Regions from separate parts of the Paenibacillus sp. FSL L8-0708 genome, predicted to be linked through region 2. Evidence: riboswitches for the same ligand, from Rfam matches in the RefSeq annotation. Region 2 holds a riboswitch; the other holds the start of a gene.

Region 1 (7,731 bases), 170 kb from region 2:
TTTCTTCTTGTTCATTTCTCTAGTCCCACCTTAAATAATAAGCAAGGGTATACACGCTACCCTTGCTTATCTCTCTAAATAAAATTCTATTTGACGTCAGTCATATCATAAAGACGTGTCTGGCCATTAACGAGCCGATCATAGGAAACCAGTGCATACATCGCCTGATCCGTAGCCATAAGATCTACTTCTCCTGGTTGCGCGCCTCCATTGCCTACTCCACCCTGCTTCACGTGATAAAAGCCACCTTCAGGTGCAGCAAAACTAAGCAATGCGTCTACTGCGGAATGTCCATTTTTAATAAATCTGGAATCCTTATGCGGGTCAATACCAAGGCCAGTTAAAGCTACAATCACCTGAGCGATGCTTTCGGAATTTGTAGATTCCCAGCTTGCAAAACCACCGTCTGCAGTCTGTGTTTTGGATAACCAGGCAATCCCCCGGTCCACAGCAGCTGTTACTTTGGCGTTGGTTTTGTAATAAGGCGTTAAGCCTTGAATGACCATCCCCGTGATATCTGGATCAGCCGCTGTAGCATTACTGCCTAGTGCCCATCCACCGCCGCTGATCTCTCTGCCCAAAATATAATCAATGAGCAGCTCTCTAGTCGTCTGCGTCTTTACACCCTTAACCACTGGAATGTCGTAATGATTACTGTCCAGTGCAATGAGAGCAAACACAGGTCCATTAATACCTTGCTTAATTACAGTATCAAAATCCGCGAGCGGTTCCAGTAGGTTATAACCCGCCACTTTATCAATATTTTTGTTGATTGAAGTTAATGCCAAAATAACTCTATCATATTCCGTATATTTTACGCTATGCAGCTTCCCAGCTTTTTCTTTAAGAGTTGTTTCTACATTCGCGTAGTACTTAGTGTAATAACTATCTGGAACCTTCACGCCTGAACGTGCCAGCCCGAACACTGTCCAGTCCCCGCCAACCGAGGAGATAACCGGGTTTGTTACTGTTTTTTGCAAAAAGGCAGCTGTGTTCTGAATATAAGAACTAACTGCTTTATTCTGAATAGTCGGACTAACCACTTTGTTCCCACTCTTATAATCATGGGTTCTAGTAGCTACAACAGCCGCCATTTCTCTAGTTACAAGCTCTTTAGGTTTAAATTGATTATCATCACCTAACATCAAACCAGTCGCAACAACGGTCTCTACATCTGCTTTGGCCCATGCCGATACGGTGTTGATATCTTTAATCGCTGTTCCTGGCTTCGTCGCCGGGATGGCCAATGCTCTGACGATAATTGCTGCCATCTGCTCACGAGTAATCTTGTCATTTGGCTTAAATTCATTATTAAAGCCTGTGATTAGACCTGCCTTATGCGCAGCATTCACATATGGATAGAACCAATCGCCTAGAGCGACATCCTTATAGGTAATACCTTTATCACTCTTAATATCAAATTCAAATGCAGAAACGAGAATCTTAGTGAACTCCGCTCTTGTGATATAAGCTTTCGGATTCACCTGACCATTATTACCTTGGATATATCCTTTTACTGTAGCTGTTTCAATCGCTGAATAGGCCCAGGAAGAGATCTTATCAGCATCTGTATACAGTTGTTTAATATCATTCGTGTTCTGGGTAGGATCCTTAGGAGTCACTGTTGGAGAAGGACTCACATTTGGATCAACGCCGGCTTCCGGATTAGCTCCCCCACCAGGAGCAGGAGTAGCACCAGGCTTAGGCGTTGGGGTTGGAGTAGGGCTTGTAGTTGGTATCGGTGCATTTAGATCCACACCCAAATTCGTAGTATAACGCCACTGAATTCTGTCCCCGGAACTTAGGTCATATGAAGATGCTCCATAATTAGGATATTTCCCATTCACATTATACATCCATCCACTGCCGCTGCCATGGTCAAATTCCCCATCACCAGCTATGGATTCAACATATACACTTCCAAAGTCACTGTTCCAGGAATCTCTATAGTCGATACCGCGGCTATCCAGCACTCTTTTTAGTACAGACCACACTGTGTCACCAGATTGTAGCTCTACCTGTACAGATGGAACAACATATCCCTTATTAATCGTAAGCTTATCCACGGACAGGATTACATATGGTTTCGATGGAGTGGTTCCGCCACCATTGTTGCCGCCATTTCCTTCACCATTTCCGCTACCATTACCGTTACCACCGTCGCCACCAGGTGTTTGTACTGCACTGGAAGCATACGCAATGTAGTCAGTGAAGTGATTGGTTTTTACAATTAAGTCATTTCCACTATCATAGGCATACTCAGACTTACCGCTTGCAAAACCTAAGTCATCACTTGCAAATTTTTGAATGGCATGAGGGGTGCCATTTTGAATATAAGCAGCTTCTTTTCCTTTAAGGTCCTTAAAGGTTAACGTAATAAATTGACTAAATTCTACTCTTGCACTACCACCCATGGAAAATGCTTGAAGAATGTTATCAAGCTTCTTGTCCCCAGGAATAATCTGATTCACACTATCTTTTAGTGCAGATTCTGCACCGGTTAAAGCTGAAATCAGTTCAATCGCAGAGGCATCCCCACTTGTAACTTTTGCACCCTTAGGAATGACTACAGATACGTTACCTTTTATGGCCTCTATCTGAGGAAGGACGCTATTACTTGGTAAATTGACACTAACCTTTGATTGATTTTCTTCTGAAATAGCTACTGTGATTTCTTTGTTGCTATCTCCAGCGCTGATCGGAACGATATAATCATTAGCGTCATTTGGGATTTCAACTTTCGGGTTCTCCCCAGAAGGTAACGGAAGTTCTTTCGGACCCTCTGGTTGCCCAGGCCCCGGTTCTTCTGGTTGTTCCAGTTTCACATCATTCATATCAAAGAGACGGTTGCTATGATTGAGCAGACGATCATAGGACACAAGTGCATACGTACCTTGGTCCGTTGCCATATTGTCTACTTTGCCTGTGAGGATATGCTTAAATCCACCCTCAGGTGCAGCAAAGCTAAGTAATGCATCAATAAGCGAATTTCCACTTTTAACAAATCTAGCGTCAGTGTGCGGATCTACACCTACACCAGTTAAGGCTACAATTACCTGCGAGATACTCTCGCTGCTAGTGCTTCCCCAGCTTGTAAATCCGCCTTGATTGTTTTGGTTATCGGACAGCCATTGGATGGCCCGATCCACGGCAGCTTTTACATCATCACGGGTTGCATAATAAGGTGCAAGAGCTTGCATCGCCATCGCAGTCATATCGACATCGGCTTTGGTTACGCCTAATGCCCAGCCACCAGCTTCTGCTGTACCTTTTTTAACCTCTTTATCTAAAATGTACTGAACTAGTTTTTCTCTTGTGGTCTGTTCTGTAACTCCATCAACTACAGGGATCTCATAGTTATGGCTATCTAACGCGATCAGAGCAAAAATCGGACCATTATTGCCTTGCTTTTGGATATATTGATAATCAGCGAGTGCTTTTCTCAGATCATATCCCGCAACATTTGTGATATCTTTTCCGATAGAGGTAAGTCCTAGAATCGCTCTGGAATTCTCTGTGCTTTTATTGGCGTCGAGTTTTCCATCCTCTTTAATGATTGATGCTATTTTCGTAGCTACATTATTGTAATAGAGATCATAATAACCGTTAGGTACTGTATAGTTCGCCCGTGCCAGAGAAAGGATCGACCATTCTCCGCTGCCTGTTCCAAACGTTGGATTCTTTACAGTATTTAAAATATAAGCAAGGTTTTTATCTAACTGTTGTTTGACGGCAACTGTAGTTTCCAGTTTGTAAGTAACCTGATAAGTTACATTTGTTTTGTTTCCAGCTCCGTCAAGAGCCGTTACAGTAATTGCATTACTGCCTGAATTCAGAGTAGCTTTGTACTCCCCATTTGCAGGTGATAAAGTAACTCCATTCAGCTTCACTTCTGGAGTAATGTCACTATATACATTGTCTGTGACAGCTACTTTGAAGCTTATTTCTTTATTGGATACTTCCTGTTTATCTTGTATGCCACTTACTGTAATAACAGGGGGTTCAATGTCTAATGCATTATTAAGACCGACAAGCGCATGATCTACACTTATTTGAGAGCTTGCCATGTTTTCGAGCACGGAATAGGCTTCATAAACTGCCGATTGCACTACTGGTCTGTCCAAAATAGTTTCTTTATTAGGGGCACTATTAATCTCGGCGATTTCCGCAGTTAAAGCATCCTTATTGGCAAGTTGAACTGGGATTTCCCCCCAGCCGCCAAGATCAGAACCATAGCCATAAGTGGTGAACTGAGTTCGAATGATGTCACCGTCTTGAGGCTTATAATCGGTCATCCCAAACGGAGGAAACACATTATTTACTGCATACATCCAACCCGACATGGAGGTGTAGTCAAACTGACTTAACCAATCTGGGTCTGCTTTAGTGCCGACTGTATTCCCATCGGCTGAAATCATATCTAAAATATATTGTGGAATATTGACTTCACTTCTGCCACTATCTTTAACTTCTGATAAATAAAAACCACTATCTATATTTCCTAAATATCTATAATTCCCATCACCTAGCGCACGTGTTATTAAAGATGCGCCATTATCGCCTTCATAAATCGGAACTTTAATAGGTTCGTTAATATACCCTTGGCCTAAGGTGAATTTCTCTACGGATACAGATACATACCCTTTAAGGGTAGAGCTTGCTCCATCTGCTTGAGCCGGGATTACACTTGTAGAGAATGTCGTAATAAATACAGCTACAATAAGTAACCACGCTAAAAACTTATTTTTCTTCATTTTTCCATAACCCTTCCCTTCATACCTATGATAAAAAACAGAATAAACTTTCTCATAACCACAAAAAAACCACTCAACATAAACGTCAAGAGGTTAAGATAGTGAACCACAATAATAGCTGGCAAACACTATTCAAGCACCTCTCTATCGATCGTAGAGTTTGATGGTGTAACAGAAAAAGGCAGATATTCTGGCTCAAGTATCATCACCCTTGCTGCCTTCCCAGTTTCCCAGTGGCATTTTGCAAGGACTCCTCTTTCACAGCGGCGGGACCGCGCGGGATTCACACCCGCTTTCCATTTAACCAATCTATGATTGTACTTCCGCAACATTCATAGTTGGCACCTATTCCTAATTTTAAATTTTCATGCTTCATCATATCTAATATATATGTTTTTGTCATGTTATATTTCTTTTTTGTATAACGGGCAGCTAGAGATAATCCTATTTAATAACCAATTTCTACGAGTAGGGTTATTCAAATAATTTCTTTATCCAACTGTGGGGTAAATTAATTTAAATCACTAATTCTTATATGAATTTACCACAAATTAGTAAGGTACTCGCTAAGTGTATTCTATGTTAGGGTATATTCAGAAAGCGTTTACAAAATAAAACTGGAGGTGTTTGTGTTCATCTAACCACCAAGTACAGCGTCAAAGCCAGGTCCAAGCATCCTAAATTTATCTCACAAAGGAGAATTCAATGACTACGCGAATCCAGAAATCCTTCTTATCATTGACACTTGTCACCGCTCTTCTGCTCTCTCTGTTCTCATCCATGGCCGCAGCTGCAACTAAGGACGAGCAACAAGCTAAGGCAGCGCCAAAGAGTAAGATCCAATCCTATGTAGACGAAATGCAGCCCGGATGGAACCTTGGCAATACTTTAGATGCTACAGGTGAGGATGAAACCTCCTGGGGCAATCCACGTGTGACCCAAGATCTTATTAAAAAGATCGCCGCTCAAGGCTATAAAAGCATTCGGATTCCTGTGACCTGGGATACTCACATGGGTGCGGCACCAGACTATACCCTAGAAAAGGCCTACCTCGACCGCGTGGAAGAAGTTGTCGGCTGGGCACTGGACGCCAAGCTTTATGTCATGATTAATGTCCATCATGATTCCTGGCTATGGGTAAGCCATATGGAAGAAAAACACGATGAAACGCTGGCACGTTATAATGCAGCCTGGACTCAAATTGCCGATCGCTTCAAGGACAAATCCGATAAGCTGATGTTCGAGAGCATAAATGAACCTCGATTCACCGATGGTGGAAGCACAGACGAAGCAAAAATGGAGCAAATGCTTACTGAACTTAATAACTCTTTCTATCAAATCGTGCGCAAATCCGGTGGGAAAAACGACCTCCGCCCACTTGTATTACCTTCATTAGAGTCTTCACCTACGCAAACAAGAATGGATCATCTCTATAAGACGATTACGGCTCTGAACGATCCAAATATTATTGCGACCGTTCACTTCTATGGCTTCTGGCCTTTTAGTGTGAACATTGCCGGCTACACCACGTTTGAAAAAGATACAAAAAACGATATCACTCAAACTTTTGATAACGTTTACAATACATTTGTAGCTAAAGGCATCCCTGTCATCGTCGGTGAATTTGGTTTACTCGGGTTCGATAAAGACACGGGTGTGATTGAACAGGGCGAGAAGCTTAAATTCTTTGAGTATCTGACTTATTATTTGAAAGAAAAGAAAATGACTTCCATGCTCTGGGATAACGGGCAGCATTTCAACCGTAAAACTTATAAGTGGTCTGATCCTGAACTCCACAATGTATTAATGTCTGGTCTGAAGGAGCGTTCCTCCAGCACCGAAAGCGATTTGGTCTACCTAAAAAAAGGTGCACAAATCAAAGATACCAAGGTTAAGCTAAACCTGAACGGCAATAAGCTAACCACCATTAGTGCCAACGGAAAGTATCTGACCAAAGGTAAAGATTACACCTTAAATGGTGAGGAGCTCACCCTCAAAGCCAGCCAACTCAAAAAGCTCACAGCTTCCCAAAAATACGGTGAAAATGCCGTGCTGACTCTGAAATTCAACAAGGGTGTTGCGTGGAGACTTAAGGTCATTGTGTATGATACAGCTAAATTAAGCGATGCAAAAGGCACGACTGAATCCTTTGCCATTCCGACCACCTTTAATGGTAACCAGCTTGCCACAATGGAAGCTGTATATACCGCTGGTGGCAATGCAGGTCCGCAGGACTGGACTCCATTTAAGGAATTCGGCAATACCTTCTCACCTTCTTATAACACTAAAGAAATCAAGCTGCTTCCCGCGTTCTTTAAAGATGTTAAAGACGGCGAGGTTATCCTGAAGTTCCACTTCTGGAATGGGGATATTATCACCTACAAGATCACGAAGAGCGGAACAAACGTTGTAGGAAAGTCCTCTTAAGCATCGGTCCTGTTAACAACACAAATAGGGGTGTCCCTTCAGGGAACATCCCTATTTGTATTCTACCTATCACATATAAACCTCATCATACGAAATTATCATCAACCGATAAATTAAATATACGCCAAGATAGGCTCCGGTAATAAGAAACATTGGATTCAAAAATATCGCATGGATCGAGGTCATAAACACAGCACGATCTCTTAATATCTCGTAAATCGCCAAGGCGGAAATATTTCCAAAGATAATCGCACTTAAGACCGAAACAACATTAAAAACCATACGCCACTTTATCGATTTCCCCTGTAACATCAGCATAACAATGGGAACAAGAATACTACCAAGTACGATTAGAAATTTCATCCAGCTCACCTCGGTAAATTTTTAATCGTCCAATTCCACACTTTCGATTTGTCCATCTGCATTTACCGTCCACTCGATTTCAACGCCATTATTCAATCCGAGCTTGTCTTCATCTTCAATGACTATATGATCAGGAATCGTTAAGGTTTGCTCTTTACCGCCCTCTACTTGAACAGTAACCTGTTTA
Region 2 (7,731 bases):
GGGATTGGCGGCGTAATATCAGGCTTGTTCGCAGGACTGATTCTGGAATTTGGACTTAGCGGTGACTCCTTTACAGATAGTCTTATTCGTCTTCTGGCTGTTCTTATATTAGCTGCTATTATTGCATTATTTACAGGCGTCATTCCGGTAGGAGAAGGACGTATTTATCGAAATAGAAGAAACAATAACGCAGCGCCTGCACCAGCATCGGATAACTTTCCGGGTCGGCGCAGAAGCCGGAACAGCAAAGGATTCTAGTGTAGCGGAAAGGGGTTTACAGTAATGAGGTACGCCGAGGTTAATGCTTCCGCTCCGGGAATAACGGATGTGACATCCCAAGTGGATGACCGATTCTGTACGCTGAGATGGCGCTGGCCGGACGGCGTGCAGGCGGTGTACATCCACAAAACCTCCGCAGAAGCGGCTGACATAGGAACCGGAGATGATCCGCCGGTCGGGATGAAGCTCTACACTCGTGAGGAATACAAATCTAACAATGGTTATCGTGATCGATTGGATAAGATCGGATTGATATCCTATACGATATTTGCTCGTCTTGCTGAGAACGGTGAGACTGCCCTGGTGAGGCAAAATGATGGTGTGAACCGGGTGATGGTCAGTGCAGGCAAAGCCCGGATCTATTATTCCATTCAACAAAAAAAAGCCTTATTCGGAAAACAAAAGACCGTACATATGGCGATTACGGCAGAAGTGCCCGTGGCACGGGATGTCCTCTGTTATGTCAAGAAACGTGGAGGGCATCCTGCAGGGAAAGAGGATGGTATTCTCTTTCCCTTCGTCCAGGATTTCGCTCCTGGACGCAATGTACTTCCGCCGATTGAAATCGGTAAGGATGATTTTGTACGCATCTTTTTCACCGATGGCAAGAAATATGGGCTTTATTACGAATTGGTACCGGAGTGAGACTGGGTCTACGCGTACAAGCGGGTAATGAGCAGTGCGTTCATAGCAAGTACGTAGATACAACTTTTGGGAGGATGAGTAGATGTCTTTTTTTAGCCGTTTTATGAAAAAGAATCAGCCGGAGCCGCGGCCGCTTTTTTACGATATAGTGTGCCCGTATTGCTTCACCAAGTTCTCTCCGGAGGATGTCGTCTTTCGGGCTATGCACAGCCGGGAGGACGATGAAAATTACGCATTGGGTGAGGATGACGCCTTGAACAAATACCGTGAGCGCTTTGGGCTTGATACGGTAGATGACATAGAAGCGATTATCAACCCGGCGGATATTCCGGAAGAATATCATCATTACACGGATCATGTGTTAACTGGGCTTACGGATCGTTACGGTGTGCTTACGCGCAGACGGCTTTGCCCGTCCTGCCATAATGAGCTGCCGGTGACTGCCGGGAAGGTGCCAAGTAACATCATCTCGATTATCGGGGCATCCCAAGTCGGGAAATCGGTGTATATGACCTCGCTGATCCACACATTGCAGCATACTACAGCAGGTCATTTTGATGCCGCTTGTATGCCGCTTAATGCAGAGATTAGCCGTAAGTTCCGTACATTGTATGAGGAACCGCTTTTTGAGCGTGGAGATCTGTTGGCTTCTACACAGAAGGAAAAAATGCAGGAGCCTTTTATCTTTCAATTTGTCTTTAAGGATGAAAATAAACCGCCACTGACACTTGTATTCTTTGATGTAGCAGGTGAGGGTATGGTGGATCAGGATTATCTTGGACTTCATGGTCAGCATATCAAGAACTCTGCGGGTATTTTGTTTATGGTCGATCCGCTGCAAATCCGATCTATCCGTGAAAAGATTCATATTAACATCGGTGACCGCCCGGGAGAATGGGTCTCACAATATGACGAGCCGCGCGATGTGGTGCTGACGATGTTCGGTGATTTTATTGCCTATCAGGAAAAGAGCAAAACAGACATTCCAACAGCGGTTGTGCTTGCCAAAAGTGATATGCTGCATTCACTGAAGGATGAGGATGGCGATTACATCAAGTCCAACAGCAATGTGTTCAATAACTATGTTCACCGCAAAACATTAAACATGGACGAATTTCATAATATCGACGGGGAAATTCGCAGATTTATTGGTAAGGTGGACAGACCCTTTAAAGATACAATGGATGTTTATTTCGCGAATACGGGTTATTTTGCAGTATCTGCGTTGGGCAGCAACCCTGTGAATCAAAAGATTGAGGGTGTAGTAAGCCCGATTCGTGTAGACGAGCCTTTTATTTGGCTGCTGCATAAGCTGAAGTATATTGAGGGGAGCGACGGCCCGTGAATGTTTTCTCAGGGTCAACAATCGCCCAACAGATGTACACCCGCGAACGTCGCGGAGTGTTTCGTTCCACAGAAGGCTTCGATACGGTAGCGAAATCAGATAGTCTAGACAATAATTTTGTGAAAAAAATCCTTCATCCCTTCTGCCTCTACGATGCTCCTGCGGAGTTAACCGCACGTGGAGAGAAGGATGAGGCTGCATATCCTGGTGCGCTGCACCTATTTCATGCTGAGAACGGGGATACAGTTATTGGGCTTAGTCGTTATCAAGCGGCCGATTTCACAGGCCAACGAAGCGCTTTTTTTGCACATAACTATGTAGTTCCTGCTTCACGTTCCGAAGAAATTGTGCAGAGCTATGGAGACTGGCTGCATGCTGATTTTGCAGAGCGTTATACGGGAGAGCTTGGTGGAACCTTGCCGGAGCTGCCCTCTATTCCAGTTGTTCGCACAGACCGCAGCCCTGATCCAATCGCAGGCTTACGCCTGTTAGGGATTGATGAAGGGATATTCAAGGCATTATTGCAAGCGGTGATGCTCTCTGTAGCAGGTAAGAAAAAAATCTACGTGGCTCTAAACGTACCTATCACCGAGTTGTCCGCGCGGGCGGTGGAGCTTACAGAAATTCTGTATAGCGTGCTGCCGTATGAATTCCGCCGTAGATTAGGCGTGATTACGTATGCGAATGAACCGCAAAGCCGTAAATATATACATCTTAGCTTTGTGGAAAAAGGTTCACTTCGTCCCGGTGATCGCAGTATTGAGAAGGATTATACCTTTGATTTGGCTTCCGGACGGATGGGGAATGTCGATTTTGGCGAGACCCGCCAGCCTTATGCTGATTTGGTGTGGAAGCTGTTACTGCTGAATCCAGGAGATATTAACGACTTCGTAAGCTTCGCCGATCAGATTCTGCGTGGAGAGAGTCCTGAGCACAAGCTAACCCTTTCTTTCTATAATGAGCTGGCTATATTTTATGAGATTGAGCAAGGGAACGAGCATTTATATACGGAAAACAAGAGTGCGGTGCTAAGTGGTTTGCTTTCTTACCTTAAACCAGACGGTGCAATTCATTCTAGAATCCGCTTGAATGATATTTTCCTAGAAAGATTTGACCGGGAATTTGATCTGATTCGGCAAAGAAATGTGCCAGATCCGGCGATTATGGAATGCTTTAAAGAGTATTTTGTACTTAAGGATCACAATTACAGGGTCAAAATCGTGGATTATTTCATCAATGGGATGCTTCATAGTGTGGAAGCGGGCCGCAAGGATATCTTGAGTGCTGCTTACGGGATCATTGAGAGTAATGATGAGTTAAGTGCAGCTTACTTCCAGCGCGTGATGTCTGAAACTTATTTCCGTAAGCAGCTGCTTGAGCCTTACATGGAATCAAGACTAGCTGCGGCGTCCAGATCTGCGGATATTCTGAGCTTTGTGCTCCATTGGGGGCGGTTCCTGCCAGTGGCGTTAGAGCAGTCTTTTGCTCAAAATGCTGTGAAGGATTATTTGCTAGAAAAGCTCCAGCTGGAGCATGATCCGGTGGCTTCTGTGGCGGAAATTCATGAAATTGTAGATAAGGCAGAAAAAGATCGCCGCAAAGGAACAGGAGTTGCTCCTAAGGCACTCTCCCTAATGCAGGATCTTGCTGCTTCAGCAGATAGATTCTTACTGAACCGCTTATCGCTTTCTGATATGACGCAGGAGGAGCTTCTGGAGGTAGTTTTTTTACGGTATGGTAATGTTGTCGATTGGCAGCCGCCACTGGATAGGATTAGCAAGCAGAAAGAGAATGCGCTGCGTGCCGCTTACCGCTGGTTTGGTGAAGAGAAGCCGAATGAGGAGATTTTTACAGGATTGTCTCCGCAGGAACTAGACGATGTGCAGCTACTGGGTCGTCGTTTGCTAAAAGAGGCGCGTGTTCTGGAACCCTTTGAACGGCTTCCGCTAGCCTTTTACTATACAACTCAGCGTGAAGGGGGTCCGCTGGATTACGATGCGCTTCTGGAGCTGTTAAAGCGTAAAGCCGGTTCCGACAAAGAAATCATCTATCGGTTTTTTGCTTGGTCGCAAGGCAATCCTTTATTTACGGTTTCGAATAAAAAGCTGCAACCGGGTTACCGTAAGGCGATTCTGAAGTATTTCCTGAGCAGTGATCGTGAAGCGTTCAAGAATCGGGAATTCCGAAAGAACTATGTCGCGGCAGCTCGGCCTGCTCTGCAAAATGTGTACAATGAAGCCCGCTCCCAACTGGCTTCCCCGCTGGCGCGCTGGATCAGCCGCAGCCGATTTCGACTCTTAATCTCCGGCTCCATTACGGGTATTCTGGTGATTATTGCAATTATCGTATTCAGTATGCTGCGTCCGGATGATACGAAGACGGCTCTGCCGGGGACAAGCCCTGAGCCGACCCCTGTTCAGAGTGCAGGCAATATGCTGCCTCCGGCTTCAGTATACTTGAAGGATCAGAGCGTCGAAGGAGATAAGGGGAGCAGCATATTGGTGTTCACCTTCGCAAGTGCAGATGACTGTGTGCAGTTTCAACCGACTGAGGTTAGTTTAATGTCTTCGTCTACAGAGATAGATAAAAGCTTTAAGGTCGCTGCTACAAATGGCACTTGTCCAGTGCCGTCAACGGATGGGACGGATGAGGGAAACACCGCTGACGAGTCAGATACCGCTGGCACTACTGGAGGAACAGCAGAAGGTGCAGATGCTACTAATTCTGTAGCTGATGCATCTCCGTCTCCTACGCCTTCCTCTGATACTGAGAACAGCACTGGGTTACCTTCCGCAACAGCTGTGACTGAAGGTGAACAACCTTCCTATCAGGTTGAGGTTACATTGGAGTCTGGAGCGACAATTCTAGAGAAAAGTATGATCAAAGCCGGAAGATTTACATTGATCGTAGATCCCGATCCTAATATTCCACCAGCTTCTGATTCAAGTGCTGAACCCTCCCGGACTGCAAGTCCGGATGGAACAGTCGAATAACAAGCTTTCTGAACAGCAATAACTACCGGAAGGTGGCGTATTGCTGTTCATTTTTTTGCTGCCCATACTAAGCTTTTCTATAGACATGCTATGTATTAATAGATATGATTATGGATGTCAAAATAAGATACTACATACTGGAAAAGGTGCAGACTAAATCAATCTAGTCGTCTGCTTAAAAGGGAAGTCCGGTGCAAGAGTCCGGCGCGGTCCCGCCACTGTATGTGCGGAGCGTTTCTTCTATAAGCCACTGCCCCGAAGGTAGGGTGGGAAGGTGAAGAACAGCGATGAAGCATTAGCCAGGAGACCTGCCTTTTTCGTGAGCGTTTCTATTCTTCGTGGGGTAAGAATGTGGAACATATACAGATGGACTGTTGGCAGGAAGCAAGCGCCGCAGCCTCAATTTGTAATCTTCCCTGACCGCCCTCCAAAGGGGCGGTCTTTATGTTATGCGTCTTATTCCCGGCAGTACCCATTCTTATACAGAAAGAGGTTAAACAATGAAGAAAATCATGTCTTCCAAGTTTGTAGCACTTGGGCTGGCCTTATTCATGGTCATTTCAATTCTAGGAACATCTCTTGCTCCGGCGGGACAAATATTTGCAGAAGCGGGCGCTGGCGCCGGTCTGGAGGCAACTGCCGCGGAGCGGATTAATGTTGCGGATGCGACTTATGCGGCTGCAGAATATCTCTTGAAAGGTGGCGTGCAATCGGATTGGCAAGCCATTGGATTAGCGCAAGCAGGGTACAAGCTGCCGGCTAGTTACCTTTCAGAGCTTGAGAAAAAAGTAAAGGATGCAGCTGGCGATTTCACCAATGTAACCGATTATGCTCGAATCGTGCTCGCAGTGAGAGCGATTGGTGCAGATCCTACTAGCTTTGCTGGTAACGGAACGACTCCTGGCTATAATCTGATTGAGAAAATTTATAATAATAGCAAGCTCAGTGAACAGACGCTTAATAATCCGGTATATGCTTTACTTGCGCTGGATTCTGGTAAATATAATATCCCAAGTGACGCGAAATGGACGGCGGATAAGCTCCTTACGGAGATTCTCTCCAAACAGAATCCGGATGGGGGCTTTGCACTAACCTCAGGTGCAAGTGAGCCTGATATGACAGCGATAACCTTGACGGCTCTGGCGGCACATAAAAATAATCCCGAAGCCTACTTAGCAGGGCTACAAGCCGTAGCTTGGTTATCTACAGCTCAAGATAGCCATGGGGGTTACGGTGACAGTGCTGAAAGTAGCGCACAAGCAATCCTTGGACTCACCTCCTTCGGAGTTGATCCTAGTGGATTAGAATACACCAAAAACAAAGTGGATCTAATGGAGAACCTGCTTAGCTATCGTCTAGCTGATGGTAGCTTCACCCATAGCCGTGGTGGAAGCAGTAATATTCTGGCGACAGAGCAAGGTCTTCAGGCGCTGGTTGCCTATAATTTGCTATATAAAGGAAGCAACAGTAAGCTATACGATTTTTCCAAATCCTCCATTCAGAGCTCACTCATCTACGCTCCAGTAACGATTGAGGGACCACAGGCCACGTTGGCACAAGGGTACGCCTATGCTGGCAACGCACTTGGAGCGTTAGAGAAGCTGGCGCTTCAAACGAACTTGCCGATCACAAATCCTTCGGGCAGTTATGTGACTGGCATCGGAAGTATTGCTGCTGGAAGCTTTGGTGGTTATGACGGATGGATGTATGTTGTATCACGTGACGGAAAATGGATTAATCCCGATGTAGGCATGAGTGATTTTGTACTTAAAGATTCAGATCAGGTACTGGTTTATTATGCCGGAGATGACACTAAGCTTGTGGATTCCGTTACGCTTTCCAAAGCAAATCTTAAAGAGGGCGATTCCTTTACCGTCACTGTAACTAGTAAGACGTGGAAATGGGACGCTGCTACGAACACTTCCTCTCCTGTAACTGCAAAAGCTGCGGGTGTTCAGGTCCAAATTGGAGCTCAGACGGTAACGACGAATGCTAAAGGTGAGGCCGTATTCTCAGGAAATATGCCCGCAGGTGACTATACACTGACTGTAACTGGCTACCGTGAAGGCAAAGCCCCAACGATTGCTAAATATACAAAAGCTCTAAAAGTGATTTCTAAGAATGTAACAGCTTCGCTAACCGTTGAAGGCCCGGAAGGGTTGATTAGTGAGGGGACTTTGAAAGCCTCCAATGCCCTTGAAGCGTTGCAACAACTAGGGTCTACCGATGATTTTAAAGTAGATATCACCAAATCGTCTTATGGCAACTTTGTATCAGGTATCCATGGAGTTTCGCAAGGTACTTACGACGGATGGTGGAGCTTCGTGGTATCACGCGGCGGGGAGTGGATATATCCAAGTGTGGGTATGGATGCGTTCGAACTACAGGAATCCGATCGTGTGCTTGTCTATTATGCAGGAGAAAATACACAGGTTGTAGATGCTGTGGTGCTTACCCCATCACAGCCAA

The links. A riboswitch is a leader RNA that binds a small molecule or an ion and turns the genes downstream of it on or off. The one in region 2 is predicted to bind cobalamin.
Region 1: it holds a riboswitch for cobalamin, as region 2 does, so the genes downstream of both, NYE58_RS04325 (S-layer homology domain-containing protein) here and NYE58_RS05000 (DUF4430 domain-containing protein) in region 2, are expected to answer to the same signal.

The regions. Positions count from the first base shown of each region.
Region 1 covers NZ_JBBPBC010000001.1:949,938-957,668, reverse strand. The annotation lists gene NYE58_RS04330 (DUF4430 domain-containing protein) at 1-15, opposite strand, end outside; gene NYE58_RS04325 (S-layer homology domain-containing protein) at 87-4,754, opposite strand; cobalamin riboswitch at 4,918-5,118, opposite strand; gene NYE58_RS04320 (cellulase family glycosylhydrolase) at 5,460-7,181, shown strand; gene NYE58_RS04315 (transposase) at 7,251-7,544, opposite strand; gene NYE58_RS04310 (hypothetical protein) at 7,566-7,731, opposite strand, start outside.
Region 2 covers NZ_JBBPBC010000001.1:1,115,607-1,123,337, forward strand. The annotation lists gene NYE58_RS04980 (vWA domain-containing protein) at 1-258, shown strand, start outside; gene NYE58_RS04985 (beta-mannanase) at 283-924, shown strand; gene NYE58_RS04990 (hypothetical protein) at 1,007-2,269, shown strand; gene NYE58_RS04995 (GAP1-N2 domain-containing protein) at 2,266-5,262, shown strand; cobalamin riboswitch at 5,390-5,592, shown strand; gene NYE58_RS05000 (DUF4430 domain-containing protein) at 5,763-7,731, shown strand, end outside.